Regions from separate parts of the Chimaeribacter sp. YP20170169 genome, predicted to be linked through region 2. Evidence: predicted binding sites of a transcription regulator. Region 2 holds the regulator's gene; the other holds the start of a gene.
The links. Region 2 encodes ArgR, which controls arginine synthesis, uptake and breakdown. Its sites were predicted from a motif close to ANTGAATAAAAATACANT; they were not measured.
Positions count from the first base shown of each region.

Region 1 (7,280 bases), 350 kb from region 2:
GCATAAAGATCGGCTCTACCTGCAACGGATGTGGCAGTGCGAGGCGCAGGTGGCGAGCTTTATCGCCAGCGACTGCGACCAGCCGGCGGACACGCAGGCGCTCGCCGCCATCCTGGATGCGCTGTTTGGCGCGGGCGGCGCGGAGCCGGACTGGCAGAAGGTGGCGGCCGCCGTGGCCATCACTCGGCGCATCTCCATCATCTCTGGCGGCCCCGGCACCGGCAAAACCACCACCGTCGCCAAGCTATTGGCGGCGCTGGTGCAGCTGTCCGGCGGCAAACCACTGCGCATCCAGCTGGCCGCGCCGACCGGCAAGGCGGCGGCGCGCCTGACGGAGTCGCTGGGCAAGGCCAGCCGCGAACTCAATCTGTCGGTTGCCATCCCGCAGGAGACATCGACGCTGCACCGCCTGCTTGGCGCGCAGCCCAATAGCCAGCGGATGCGCCACCATGCCGCCAACCCATTGCACCTCGACGTGCTGGTGGTGGATGAGGCGTCGATGGTGGATCTGCCAATGATGGCGCGGCTGATTGCCGCCTTGCCGCCGCACGCCAGGGTGATCTTCCTGGGTGACCGCGACCAGCTGGCGTCCGTGGAGGCCGGGGCGGTGCTGGGCGATCTCTGTCGCTTCGCCGAGCAGGGCTACAGTGCGTCCCGCGCCGGCCAGCTTAGCGCGTTGACCGGCTGTGCGCTTGAGGGGGCCGACCACCCGAGCCACGCCTCCGTCCGTGACAGCCTCTGCCTGCTGCGCAAAAGCTATCGCTTCGATGCCCGCTCCGGCATTGGCCGGTTGGCGAGCGCGGTGAATGCTGGGCAGGTCCCGCAGGCGCTGAAGGCGTTGGAGGGAAGCTATGAGGATGTGCGCGGCTACCCGCTGGGCAGCGCCGAGGAGTACCAGCACCTGCTGGCGGTGTGTATGGAGGAGTACCAGCCCTACCTGAAGCAGGTGAACGCAGGCGGGGACGCCGCCGAGATTTTGGCGCTGTTCAACCGCTTCCGCGTGCTGTGCGCCCTGCGCGAGGGGCCATTTGGCGTCAGTGGGTTGAATGAACGGATTGAGCAGGCGCTGAGCCGACAAGGGGTGATCCGCCGTGCGCCGGGCGCGGCCGGACGCTGGTATGCAGGCCGGCCAGTGATGATCAGCCGCAATGACAGTGCGCTGGGGCTGTTCAATGGTGATATTGGCATCACGCTGCGGGACGCGCGCCATGAGCTGCGCGTCTATTTCCAGTTGCCCAACGGCGAGATCAAATCGGTGCAGCCCAGCCGCCTGCCGGCCCACGAGACCGCCTACGCGATGACGGTGCACAAGTCGCAAGGGTCGGAGTTCGACCATACCCTGCTGGTGCTGCCCAACCAGTGGCTGCCAGTGCTGACGCGTGAGCTGGTCTACACCGCCATTACCCGCGCCAAACGGCAGCTTTCGCTCTATACCAGCCAGAAAGTGTTGGCGAGCGCCATCAGCACTCCCACCCAGCGCCGCAGCGGGCTGGGCGATCGGCTGATGCAGCCCCTCGCGTCATAGACCTGACTAAACGCACACCGGCACCTTGAGGCGCCGGTGTGTATTAGAGAGAGTGGAGCGCCACAGGTCATTGTAGAGCGCCAGCTTTTCGGTCGGTCGCACGTCCTTACGGGCTGGGCGATCGGCTGATGCAGCCCCTTGCGTCATAGACCTGACCCAAACGCACACCGGCGCCCTGAGGCACCGGTGTGTATTAGAGAGAGTGGAGCGCCACAGGTCATTATAGAGCGCCAGCTTTTCGGTCGGTCGCACGTCCTTACGGGCTGGGCGATCGGCTGATGCAGCCCCTTGCGTCATAGACCTGACCCAAACGCACACCGGCACCTTGAGGCGCCGGTGTGTATTAGAGAGAGTGGCGCGCCGCAGGTCATTGTAGAGCGCCAGCTTTTCGGTTGGTCGCACGTCCTTACGGGCTGGGCGATCGGCTGATGCAGCCCCTCGCGTCATAGACCTGATCCAAACGCACACCGGCACCTTGAGGCGCCGGTGTGTATTAGAGAGAGTGGCGCGCCGTAGGTCATTGTAGAGCGCCAGCTTTTCGGTCGGTCGCACGTCCTTACGGGCTGGGCGATCGGCTGATGCAGCCCCTTGCGCCATAGACCTGACCAAACGCACACTGGTGCCCTGAGGTGCCGGTGTGGCATTAGAGGTCGGCCAACAGGATCTTGGAACGCCGCTGGTAGTTGTAGAGCGCCAGTTTCTCGGTGAGCAGTACGTTTACCTCGGCTGGCTGGAAGCCGCACACCGGCACCCTGAGGTGCCGGTGTGGCATTAGAGGTCGGCCAATAGGAGCTTGGAACGCCGCTGGTAGTTGTAGAGCGCCAGTTTCTCGGTGGGCAGTACGTCCACCTCGGCTGGCTGGAAGCCGCACACCGGCGCCCTGAGGTGCCGGTGTGGCATTAGAGGTCGGCCAACAGGAGCTTGGAACGTCGCTGGTAGTTGTAGAGCGCCAGTTTCTCGGTGAGCAGTACGTTTACCTCGGCTGGCTGGAAACCGCACACCGGCGCCCTGAGGTGCCGGTGTGGCATTAGAGGTCGGCCAACAGGATCTTGGAACGCCGCTGGTAGTTGTAGAGCGCCAGTTTCTCGGTGGGTAGTACGTCCACCTCGGCTGGCTGGAAGCCGCGCTCCTGGAACCAGTGGATGCTGCGGGTGGTCAGCACAAACAGCTTCTCTAGCCCCATCTGGCGCGCCTGACTGGCGATGCGCTGCAACAGCAACTCGCCACGCGAGGAGCTACGGTACTCCGGGTGTACTGCCACGCAGGCCATCTCGCCGATCTTCTCTTGTGGGAAGGGGTAGAGCGCGGCGCAGGCGATGGTCAGGTTGTCACGCTCGATGATAGTGAACTTGTCAATCTCCATCTCCAGCTGCTCACGCGAGCGGCGCACCAGAATGCCTTGCTGCTCCAGCGGGCGGATCAGTTCGAGGATGCCGCCGATGTCATTGATGGTGGCACGGCGGATCTGCTCGGCGCTCTCCATCACGATCTGGGTGCCGATGCCGTCCCGTGAGAACAGCTCCTGCACCAGCGCGCCATCTTCCTGATAGCTGATCAGGTGGCTACGGCGTACGCCGCTGCGGCAGGCTTTCACGGCCCCACGCAGGAAACGCACGGTATCGGAGTGGTAGTCGCCGCTGCCCTCCAGCGTCTCAATCCGCTGCTGGGCGTCATTCGGGAACAGTTCAGAGATGATGTTGCCCTCGCCATCCGTCACGCCCTGCTCGGCGCAGAAGCCAATCATCTTCTCCGCTTTCAGCTTAATGGCCAGCTGCGTTGCCACCTCTTCGGAGGTGAGGTTGAAGCTCTCCCCGGTCACTGAAACCGCCACCGGCCCCAGCAGTACAATCGCGCCGCTGTCGAGCTGGCGATGGATTGCCTCCTCATCAATGCGGCGGATACGGCCGCTGTGGCAGTAGTCCACGCCATCATCCACCCCCAGCGGCTGGGCGATGATGAAGTTGCCGCTCACCACGTTGATGTGCGCGCCCTGCAACGGGGTGTTGTTCAGGCTCATGGAGAGGCGGGCGGTGATGTCCAGTTGCAGCAGGCCGGCCGCCTGCTTCACCCACTCCAGGGTTCTGGCGTCGGTTACCCGCGTATGCTTATGGTAGACCGGCTCGCACTGGTGCTGGGCCAAGTTGGCGTCAATCTGCGGTCGCGCGCCATAGACCACCACCAGCCGGATCCCCAGACTATGCAGCAGGCCGATGTCATTGACGATATTGGCGAAGTTCTCATGCTCAATGGCTTCGCCGCCCAGCATTATCACAAAGGTCTTGCCCCGGTGGGCATTGATATAGGGAACTGAGTGACGGAATCCTTGAACCAGCTCTGTACTACGTTCCTTCACGGCCTCGCCTCTTTGCATGTTTATTCGTAATTTTTGTATTTTTATTCTTTTATGGCCGGAATGGCAAGCGCGATTTGGCGCAGGATTGGTCAGGGAGGGGAAAAATATGGCGGATTCACAAAGCGTAACGCTCTTTTTGCCCGCCGGGGGGCGTAAGGGGTGACAGGAAGGGACTGATTCGTTAAAGTTTTTGCGGCTTTTCCTATTTTGGCGGTGCGCTTTCATCGCCCTTACCTTTTTCCGGAGTCGCATGACCGATCAACCCACCAATCTGGCGCGCCGTCGCCTGATGCAGGCCGCCACCGCGACCTGGTTGTTGAGTGTCAGCCGGGTCGGTTTTGCTGCCGCATCGCATGTTATCGCCGTCCGGGTCTGGCCCTCATCCACTTACACCCGCGTGACGCTGGAGTCCAACACGCCGCTCAAGTACCGGCAGTTTGCCCTCAGCCACCCGGAGCGGGTAGTGATCGACATTGAGGGCGTTCATCTCAACAGCGTGTTGGAGGGCATCGGCAAGCAGGTGCGCAGCAACGATCCCTACCTGAAGCGGGCGCGCGTCGGCCAGTTCGACCCCAATACCGTGCGCGTGGTGCTGGAGTTGAAGCGTAACAGCAGCCCGCGCCTGTTTACCCTCAGCCCGGTCTCCAGCTTCAAAAACCGGCTGGTGGTCGATCTCTATCCGGCCAACGGCCATGCCGCCGGGGGGGAGGCGGCAGATCCGCTGCTGTCACTGTTGCAGGACTACAATCAGGGCGACCTGGAGCGCACCCTGCCGGCGAAGAGCCAGGCGAGCGGCCATGCCGGGCATGACCGGCCCATCATCATCATGCTCGATCCCGGCCACGGCGGCGAGGATCCGGGGGCCATCGGCAAGTACAAAACGCGTGAGAAGGACATTGTGCTGCTGATTGCGCGGCGGCTGAAACGGCTGATTGACCGCGAGCCGCATATGCGCGCCTACATGACGCGCAGTGAAGATGTGTTCATCCCGCTGCGGGTGAGGGTGGCAAAAGCGCGTAAACAGCGGGCTGACCTGTTCGTCTCAATCCATGCCGATGCCTTTACCAACCGGGCGGCGCGCGGCTCCTCGGTGTTTGCGCTCTCCACCAAGGGGGCGACCAGCGCGGCGGCGCGCTATTTGGCGCAGACGCAAAATGAGTCCGATGAGATTGGCGGCGTCAGCCGCAGCGGCGACAAGTACCTCGATCACACCATGTTTGATCTGGTGCAGACCGCCACCATCAATGACAGCCTGAAGTTCGGCAAAGAGGTGCTGGGGCGGATGGGCAAGGTCAACCACCTGCACAAGAGCAAGGTCGATCAGGCGGGCTTTGCGGTGCTGAAGGCACCGGACATTCCGTCGATTCTGGTGGAGACAGCCTTTATCAGCAATGTGCAGGAGGAGCGCAAGCTGAAAACCAGCCGCTTCCAGCAACAGGTAGCGGAGTCCATTTTGGCTGGCATTAAGGCGTACTTTGCCAAGGGCGGGCTGGCGGCACGGCGCGGATAGTCAGCGAACGTCGATGGGCAGGGAGGCCCGTCGATATGCAAAAGGGGAGGGGGAAAAAATTGGCGGAAGCCAGAAACAAAAAAACACCCGGAAGGGTGTCATTTAAGTTGGTTGCGGGGGCCGGATTCGAACCGACGACCTTCGGGTTATGAGCCCGACGAGCTACCAGGCTGCTCCACCCCGCGTCCGTGTTACTGCTTTAGGGTACTGCTGTTTTTACCTTCAATCACTGCTGGTACAGCGTTGAAGTGGTTGCGGGGGCCGGATTCGAACCGACGACCTTCGGGTTATGAGCCCGACGAGCTACCAGGCTGCTCCACCCCGCGTCCGTCTTACTTCTTACTTTTACATCGTACCATCTTATGGCTGGCGGTTGCCAATGCATCAGATTGGTTGCGGGGGCCGGATTTGAACCGACGACCTTCGGGTTATGAGCCCGACGAGCTACCAGGCTGCTCCACCCCGCGTCCGATGTGGAGCGCACTATACCCGGCATGAGATTTGTTGCAAGTGGTTTTTACAAATAACTGCCCGGGCGGGGGTTTTTTAAACAAATTGGGCCGGATTGGGTGGGTTTTCGCTCGAAAGGCCCGTTTCCCTTTTTTAAGGCGGAGAATTCCTTTCTTTAGGCCCGTTTGTTATCGTGCACAGAAGGAAATTCGGCAAAGAGTGCAGGCAATGAGAGGAATGTTCAAATATATCGTCAGTGGATTGGTGGTGGCCATACTGGCTGGCTGTTCATCCAAGCCCACCGATCGCGGCCAGCAGTATAAGGATGGGCATCTCAAGCAGCCGTTGGAGCTGGTGAATGAGCCAAACGCCAAGGGAAAACCGGTCAATGCGAAGGATTATTCTGACCAGTTGCTGGAGATCCGCTACGCCTCGCCGGGCCTGTTCGATCGCAACAGCGCCACCTACCAGAATGTGCAGCAGTGGATCCGCGATGGTGCCGACACCCGCGCCCTGAGCCAGTATGGCCTGAATGCCTACCAGATGGAGGGGGTGGATAACTTCGGCAACGTGCAGTTCACCGGCTACTATACGCCAGTGGTGCAGGCGCGCTACACGCCGCAGGGCGAGTTCCGCTACCCGCTCTACCGGATGCCGCCGAAGGGCAAGCGTCGCCTGCCGGATCGTGCCGCCATTTACTCCGGCGCGCTGGATGAGCGTTATGTGGTGGCCTACACCAACTCGCTGATGGACAACTTCATGATGGAAGTGCAGGGCAGTGGCTATGTGGATTATGGCGATGGCCGCCCGCTGATGTTCTTTGGCTATGCCGGTAAGAATGGCCATGCCTATCGCAGCATTGGCAAGGTGCTGATTGATCGCGGCGAGGTGGCGCGCGAAGATATGTCGATGCAGGCAATCCGCAAGTGGGCCGACAGCCACTCCGAAGCTGAGGTGCGCGAGCTGCTGGAGCAGAACCCCTCCTTTGTCTTCTTCAAGCCGGAGATGTTCGCCCCGGTAAAGGGCGCGAGCGCCGTGCCACTGATTGCCAAGGCGTCGGTGGCCTCTGACCGTTCGCTGATCCCGGCTGGCACCACGCTGCTGGCTGAAGTGCCGGAGCTGGACAACGAGGGCAAATTCACCGGAAAATACCACATGCGGCTGATGGTGGCGCTGGATGTGGGCGGGGCCATTAAGGGCCAGCACTTTGACATCTACCAAGGCATTGGGCCGGACGCCGGCCACGCCGCGGGTTATTACAACCACTATGGCCGGGTCTGGGTGCTGAAATCCAAACAGAGCGGCGGCCCGCTGTTTACCGCCTACCAGAGCCAGGGCAAGCCCGGCTTACAGACCTCCAGCCCACAGGGCGGGAGCTTCCTGGTCAATAACCAGCCGTAACTGCCTGCCGGCTTCGCACTAAGCGGCCTGCGGGCCGCTTT
Region 1 is NZ_CP176824.1:762,225-769,504, forward strand. Features, by position in the region: gene recD (exodeoxyribonuclease V subunit alpha) at 1-1,525, shown strand, start outside; gene ACK3SD_RS03440 (hypothetical protein) at 2,169-2,297, opposite strand; gene ACK3SD_RS03445 (hypothetical protein) at 2,297-2,425, opposite strand; gene argA (amino-acid N-acetyltransferase) at 2,553-3,878, opposite strand; gene amiC (N-acetylmuramoyl-L-alanine amidase AmiC) at 4,129-5,388, shown strand; tRNA gene ACK3SD_RS03460 (tRNA-Met) at 5,497-5,573, opposite strand; tRNA gene ACK3SD_RS03465 (tRNA-Met) at 5,638-5,714, opposite strand; tRNA gene ACK3SD_RS03470 (tRNA-Met) at 5,779-5,855, opposite strand; gene mltA (murein transglycosylase A) at 6,067-7,239, shown strand.
Region 1: a site for ArgR is predicted at 3,911-3,928, ahead of argA (amino-acid N-acetyltransferase). Genes of this name have one in related genera too.

Region 2 (7,280 bases):
GATGTCCAGCTTTTCCAAGCGAACGGTTTGACCTTCGCTTACTCGGTGTTGTTTACCACCACTTTGGAAAACCGCGTACATATAAAACTCCGCTTTCCGCGCACTCGCCTTTGTAGTTCAGAGCGCGCTATAAATATTCACAATAGGGCGCGAATTCTACGCAAAAAAGCATCGCATGACAAGAGCAGAATAAAGTCAAAAGAAGAAAAAAAGCACAGCTCATTTCGCGACGTTTATCTATGCCATTTTTCAAGTACAATCATACTCACTGTTACTACGATGAGCCGCTGCACGCGGTGCTCCCATTCATGGTGAAGAGCATCCCAGTAGAAAAAAATACAATGAACCTTGAACAGATTACCGACCTAACCGCGCAAGATATGGCGGCCGTGAACGCGACAATCCTCGACCAACTCAACTCTGATGTCTCCCTCATCAATCAGTTGGGTTACTACATCATCAGCGGCGGCGGCAAGCGCATTCGCCCGATGATCGCGGTGCTGGCGGCCCGGGCGCTCGACTATGACGGGGAGCAGCATGTCACCGTCGCGGCGCTGATTGAATTTATCCACACCGCCACCCTGCTGCATGACGATGTGGTGGATGAGTCGGACATGCGCCGCGGCAAGGCCACGGCCAACGCTGCCTTTGGCAACGCCGCCAGCGTATTGGTGGGCGATTTTATCTATACCCGTGCCTTCCAGATGATGACCAGCCTCGGCTCGTTGCGCGTACTGGCGCTGATGTCTGAGGCGGTGAACGTGATTGCCGAGGGTGAAGTGTTGCAGCTGATGAACTGCAATGACCCGGACATCACCGAAGAGAGCTACCTGCGGGTCATCTACAGCAAGACCGCCCGCCTGTTTGAGGCCGCTGCGCAGGCGTCCGCCATTCTGGCAGGTGCCGATGAGCAGCAAGAGCGTGCCCTGCAGGATTATGGCCGCTACCTTGGCACCGCTTTCCAGCTGATTGATGACCTGCTGGACTACGATGCCGATGGCGCGACGCTGGGCAAAAACACCGGTGACGATCTGGATGAGGGCAAGCCGACGCTGCCGCTGTTACACGCGATGCAGCATGGCACACCTGCCCAGGCCGCGATGATCCGCCAGGCAATTGAAGAGGGCAATGGCCGCCACCTGCTGGAGCCGGTGCTGGAGACCATGCATCAGGCGGGCTCCCTCGCCTACACCCGCCAGCGGGCAGAAGAGGAAGCGGACAAGGCCATCGCCTGTCTGAGCATTCTGCCGCCCTCCCCGTGGCGTCAGGCTCTAGAAGGACTGGCGCATATCGCCGTTAAACGCGATTTCTGACGCGCTGTCCTGCCCGTCGCCCGCTTGCGGGGGCGGGCCTCTCCCCTCCCCCGGCTACCTGTTAGCCACCCGATGTCGCCCCCTCCTTTTCCGAAAAAATAACCATTTCAAGCTTCAATTTATTTCTGAAAAACCATTAGCCCTTATAATCTTTATTTATGCAATTTATCGTTTTTTCTGTCTTTTTTGCATAAAATGTTGCCAGTTCGCACATTTTTTTCCTTTCGTTTAGAAAGGCATTTGCGCATTTATCAGAAATTTGGTGTGATATTTTTTCTGAAAAAATGAGTGTTTCTGGTTGATCAGTGGATTTACAAATAGGGATGAAGATATGCGGGTAAGGAAACAGGATTGGCATCCAGCGGACATTATGGCTGCATTACGTAAAAAGAAGATGACGCTGGCGGCGTTGTCACGGGCATCGGGATTAAGCTCATCCACCCTCTCCAACGCGCTCTATCGCTCTTGGCCAAAGGGCGAGAAGATCATCGCGGAGGCGCTGGGCCTTTCCCCCGGCCAGATCTGGCCAAGCCGTTACTATGATCCTGTCACTAAAACGATTAGTGCTCAGAAACCGTTGCGCGCCGCCAGAGTGAAACAGACGGGCGATCGGGAAGAACCGCTGGCATAAGGCCAGCGGCAGTCAGGCAGGGTGTTATGGGTTAACGAACTGTTCACCCAGCTCAATATCCTTGCGCAGTACCTCCAGCATCCCCTCCAGCGCCTGCCGTTCGGCATCGCTCAGTGCACCAATCTCTTTGCGCTCTACCACGCCCTCTTTGCCCAGCAGTAGCGGTTGGGCGAAGAAGCGGGCATAGCGGCCATCGCCCTCAACGTAGGCGCACTCCACCACATTGCTCTCCCCTTGAAGCGCACGTACCAAAGACAGCCCAAAGCGCGCAGCGGCCTGGCCCATCGACAGAGTGGCGGAGCCGCCACCGGCTTTGGCCTCGACCACTTCCGTACCGGCGTTCTGGATACGCTTGGTCAGGTCGGCGGCCTCTTGCTCGCTGAAGGTCACGCCCGAGACTTGCGACAGCAGTGGCAGGATGGTCACCCCGGAGTGACCGCCAATCACCGGCACCTCAATCTCCTCGGGCTGCTTACCCTTCAGGGCGGCGACAAAGGTGTTGGCGCGGATGGTGTCCAGCGTCGTCACGCCAAACAGGCGGTTCTTGTCATAGACGCCCGCCTGTTTCAGCACTTCCGCGGCGATCGCCACCGTGGTGTTGACCGGGTTGGTGATAATGCCAATCAGCGCCGTCGGGCAGGTTTTCGCGACCTGCTGAATCAGGTTACGTACGATGCCGGCGTTAACGTTGAACAGGTCGGAGCGATCCATGCCCGGCTTGCGGGCAACGCCAGCGGAAATAAGCACGATGTCCGCCCCGTGCAGTGCCGGGGTGGCGTCTTCACCGCTGAAGCCCTCAATCTTGACGGCAGTGGGGATATGGCTGAGATCGACCGCCACACCGGGGGTAACGGGGGCGATGTCATATAAAGAGAGTTCCGAACCTGAAGGCAGTTGGGTCTTTAGCAAAAGGGCGAGCGCCTGACCAATGCCGCCGGCTGCGCCGAGGATTGCAACTTTCATCCTATACTCCTTTTTTATGGTAAACGTAAAAATGCCGTGAATTCAAAACATTAATACTTTACGTCATCGCGAGATCCACCACAAATCCTTACCGGATCTGTGCGGGCATGTGCGATAGGTCAGCCCGAACATTAAGGAAAGCGTGAAGTGAGTGAAAAGTGTGGTGCACAGAACGAGACTCCAGTATGACATGCCCGGCCCTGCACAATCCGTGAGCTGCATTACAGTGATGAATAACATTCGTACAACACCATTTTAATATCAATATCACGTATTGCCAGCCGCGGAAAAAGCTTCGCCAATTGGCATATTCATGAGGAGGCGATTTTGCTACACTCCGCGGCTTTCCTTGTGAGAGTAAGCCTGCAATGATTCAGGCCCCTGCTCGACATTGCATAAAAATTCATATATATGCATAATAATGACTTCAACTCTGATGATTCCACGGTGCACTATGCGTAATCCCGCAAAACAAGAAGATCTGATCAAGGCCTTTAAGGCGCTGCTGAAAGAAGAAAAATTCAGTTCTCAAAGCGAGATTGTTCAGGCGTTGCAAGAGGAAGGGTTTGATAACATCAACCAGTCCAAAGTCTCCCGTATGCTGACCAAATTTGGCGCGGTGCGTACCCGCAATGCCAAGATGGAGATGGTCTACTGCCTGCCGGCAGAGTTGGGCGTGCCCACCACCACCAGCCCGTTGAAGAATCTGGTGCTGGACGTGGATTACAATGACTCCGTGGTGGTCATCCGCACCAGCCCCGGTGCCGCGCAGCTGATTGCCCGTCTGTTGGACTCACTGGGCAAATCCGAGGGTATCCTCGGCACTATCGCCGGGGATGACACCATCTTCACCACCCCGGCCAGTGGCTTCAGCGTCAAGCAGCTCTATGATGCCATTCTGGGTCTGTTTGAGCAGGAGCTCTAATCTGCCCCCAACGGCGCCTGTGCGCCGTTATACTTTTCTTACCCGCTGACCGTCCGGTAAAATTACCTTCCTGAACTTCCTCATACGTGATTATCCCGCTTCTGCACCACTCTTTCGCCGATCCAACCACAAAATAATGTGACCACAGCATATCGCCCTGTCAGAAAGCGCACTTTTGGTCAAAGCCAGTCATGTCCCTGATCTTACGAAAAATTAACGTTTTTCGAACGTAAATTAATCAATTTTTATGCTTTGTGGTTATAAAAAAATCACAATCGCACACAAAGTAACCTCAAAAACTATTAGCGTCCTATTTATTTTTAGATGTAACGAGGCGTATACTTCGTTTCGTGATGTGAATCACATAAATCTAACGAATAATAAAGCACGACGAGGACAAACCATGAACATTAAGACAAGTATCGCGACTCTGAGCATTCTATCTGCACTGTCATTCGGCGCATTTGCAGCACAATCTGTTGATGCCAATCAGGCGGCTGGCCTGCAATCGATGGGCACCATCACCGTGAGCGGTGTGACCGCTGCACCGTCAGATATCCGTCAGCAACTCTCTGAAAAAGCAGACAGCAAGGGTGCCAAAGCCTACCGTGTGGTTGAGGCTTACACCAACGGCAACTACCACGCCACCGCCGAGATCTACCAGTAATCGCTGGCGACCACGCCACGCTGAGGGGGCGCCCGCTCCCGCTGACTTACCTGTAACAACCGATAGGCCGAAACTGTGATGTAGCCTTAGCGGTTGTTCTGCAACCTTAAGGAATTTAATCATGAAAATGAAAGCAACCTTTGCCGCCCTGGCCCTGTTCTCCGCCCTCTCTGCTGGCGCATCCGCCGCCGAGTTGGTGACCGCCCCGACCCATGACATGACCCCGGTCGGTACTGTCAGCGTCAGCGGCGTAGATGGCTCACCCACCGCCATCCGTCAGGCGCTCTCTGATGCCGCCGACAGTAAAGGCGCTAAAGCCTATCGGGTGGTGGAAGCCTACTCCAACGGCAACTACCACGCGACAGCGGAAATCTACCAGTAATCGCCGATGCGGCCCGGCCTACTCCCGCAAGATGATGGGAGCACATTGGGCGGCCGCCTACAGGAAAGCATCGTGTTAAGCAAGTTAATCCCAGCCCTGATGGCCATGCTGGCGGGCCTCGCCCCTGTTGCCCATGCCGAAACCTCCGGCAGCGCAGAGACGGCCCCCGCCATGCAACATGCCGAATCCCTGCCCCTGAGCCTTTCTCAGGTGCTGATGGGCACCTCGGCACAGGGTGAACACCTCACCCCCGCCATCAGCGGCACGCTAGAAAGTCAGGCATGGCACCACGCCGCTGCCAAATAAATACCCTCGTCCTCTCCGACGAACCCCATTGCCCCTGCCTGCAGGGGCTTTTTTATGGCACTTGCCCATAAAAAAGGGGCCGAAGCCCCCTTGTTTATCGCATGGTGATTCACTGCGCCGCTTTGGCCGCCAGCTTCTCCAGCAGTTTGGTATGGATGCCGCCAAACCCGCCGTTACTCATCACCAGAATATGGTCGCCAGCGTGGGCCGCTTTTACCACCATGTCCGCCAGAGTATCGACGTCCGCGCTCCAGTAGGCAGGCTGCACGCACGCCTCGGAGACTTCCGCCACCTGCCACGGGATATTCTGCGGCTGAAGCAGGTAGACCTCATCGGCACGCCCCAGCGCTGGTGCCAGCTCATTTTTGCTCATGCCCAGCTTCATGGTATTGGAGCGCGGCTCCAGCACCGCCAGAATACGCGCCGTGCCGCCCACCTTGCTGCGCAGCGCCGCCAGGGTGGCAAGGATCGCCGTTGGGTGATGGGCGAAATCGTCATAGACGGTCACGCCGTTGGCCTCGCCGCGCAGCTCCAGACGGCGGCGGGCGTTGATGAAGCCGCACAGCGCCCGGCAGGCGTCCGCCGGCGCTACGCCGACGTGGCGCGCCGCGGCAATCGCCATCAGGCCATTGTGCATGTTGTGCTCGCCTACCAACGCCCAGCTCACCTCGCCAACCCGCTCGCCCTCGAGGAAGACCTCGAACTTGCTGGCGTCCGGCGTCAGCTTGGCAGCGCGCCAACGGCCATCTTCGCCCACGAACTCCTGCTCGCTCCAGCAGCCCATCGCCATCACCTGCTTTAGGTGGGAGTCGTGATCCGGCAGGATAATCTTCCCTTGCCCCGGCACCAGCCGCACCAGATGGTGGAACTGCTTCTGGATCGCCTTCAGATCGTCGAAGATGTCGGCATGATCAAACTCCAGATTGTTCAGGATCAGGGTACGCGGGCAGTAGTGGACAAACTTGGATCGTTTGTCGAAGAAGGCGCAGTCATACTCATCCGCCTCAATCACGAAGAACGGGCTGCCGCCCAGACGGGCAGAGACCTCAAAGTTGCCCGGCACGCCGCCGATCACAAAGCCCGGCTGGTAGCCGCACTCTTCCAGGATCCAGGTGACCATGCCGGCGGTGGTGGTTTTGCCGTGCGTCCCGGCAACGGCGATGACCCAGCGTTCACGCAGCACATCGTCATGCAGCCACTGCGGGCCTGACATATAGCGGATGCCACGCTCCAACACTGCCTCCACGCACGGGTTGCCGCGCGTCATGGCGTTGCCGATGATCACCAGATCCGGCGCGGGATCGAGCTGTGCCGGATCGTATCCCTGGATAAGGTTGATGCCCTGGTTCTCCAGCAGTGTGCTCATCGGCGGATAGACATTGTCGTCAGAGCCGGTTACCTCATGGCCCAGCGAGCGGGCCAGCATCGCCAGCCCGCCCATAAAGGTGCCGCAGATACCAAGAATATGAATACGCATATTATTTCCATTTGATCACTTTGGGTCAGCCGGTATTCTACCGCTCGGAATCGTCCAGAAGAAATGGATTTGCCTATGAATCGTCCATATCTTTACGTTAAACTGGCTCAGCTTATGTTGGTGGTTTGTAACCGAAACCACTTTCCATCATTAGATTCAGGGATTGTGTCATGAAAACGTTAGGCGAATTCATTGTCGAGAAGCAGCACGACTTCCCCCACGCCACAGGTGAACTGACGGCGTTGCTCTCCGCGATCAAGCTCGGTGCCAAGATTATCCACCGGGATATCAATAAGGCGGGTCTGGTCGATATTTTGGGTACCAGCGGCGTGTCGAACGTTCAGGGCGAAGTGCAGATGAAGCTCGATCTGTTCGCCAACGAAAAGCTGAAAGCGGCCCTGAAAGCCCGTGGTGAAGTGGCTGGCATCGCCTCCGAAGAGGAAGATGAGATCGTCATCTTCGAAGGCGCGGAGAATGCCAAGTATGTGGTGCTGATGGACCCGCTGGATGGCTCCTCCAACATTGACGTCAACGTCTCTGTCGGCACCATCTTCTCCATCTATCGCCGCATCAGCCCGATTGGCACCCCGGTCAAGGCCGAGGACTTCCTGCAACC
Region 2 is NZ_CP176824.1:414,840-422,119, reverse strand. Features, by position in the region: gene rplU (50S ribosomal protein L21) at 1-81, opposite strand, end outside; gene ispB (octaprenyl diphosphate synthase) at 342-1,313, shown strand; gene ACK3SD_RS01970 (helix-turn-helix domain-containing protein) at 1,645-1,944, shown strand; gene mdh (malate dehydrogenase) at 1,969-2,907, opposite strand; gene argR (transcriptional regulator ArgR) at 3,362-3,832, shown strand; gene yhcN (peroxide/acid stress response protein YhcN) at 4,236-4,499, shown strand; gene ACK3SD_RS01950 (YdgH/BhsA/McbA-like domain containing protein) at 4,621-4,881, shown strand; gene ACK3SD_RS01945 (hypothetical protein) at 4,954-5,187, shown strand; gene mpl (UDP-N-acetylmuramate:L-alanyl-gamma-D-glutamyl-meso-diaminopimelate ligase) at 5,297-6,664, opposite strand; gene fbp (class 1 fructose-bisphosphatase) at 6,835-7,280, shown strand, end outside.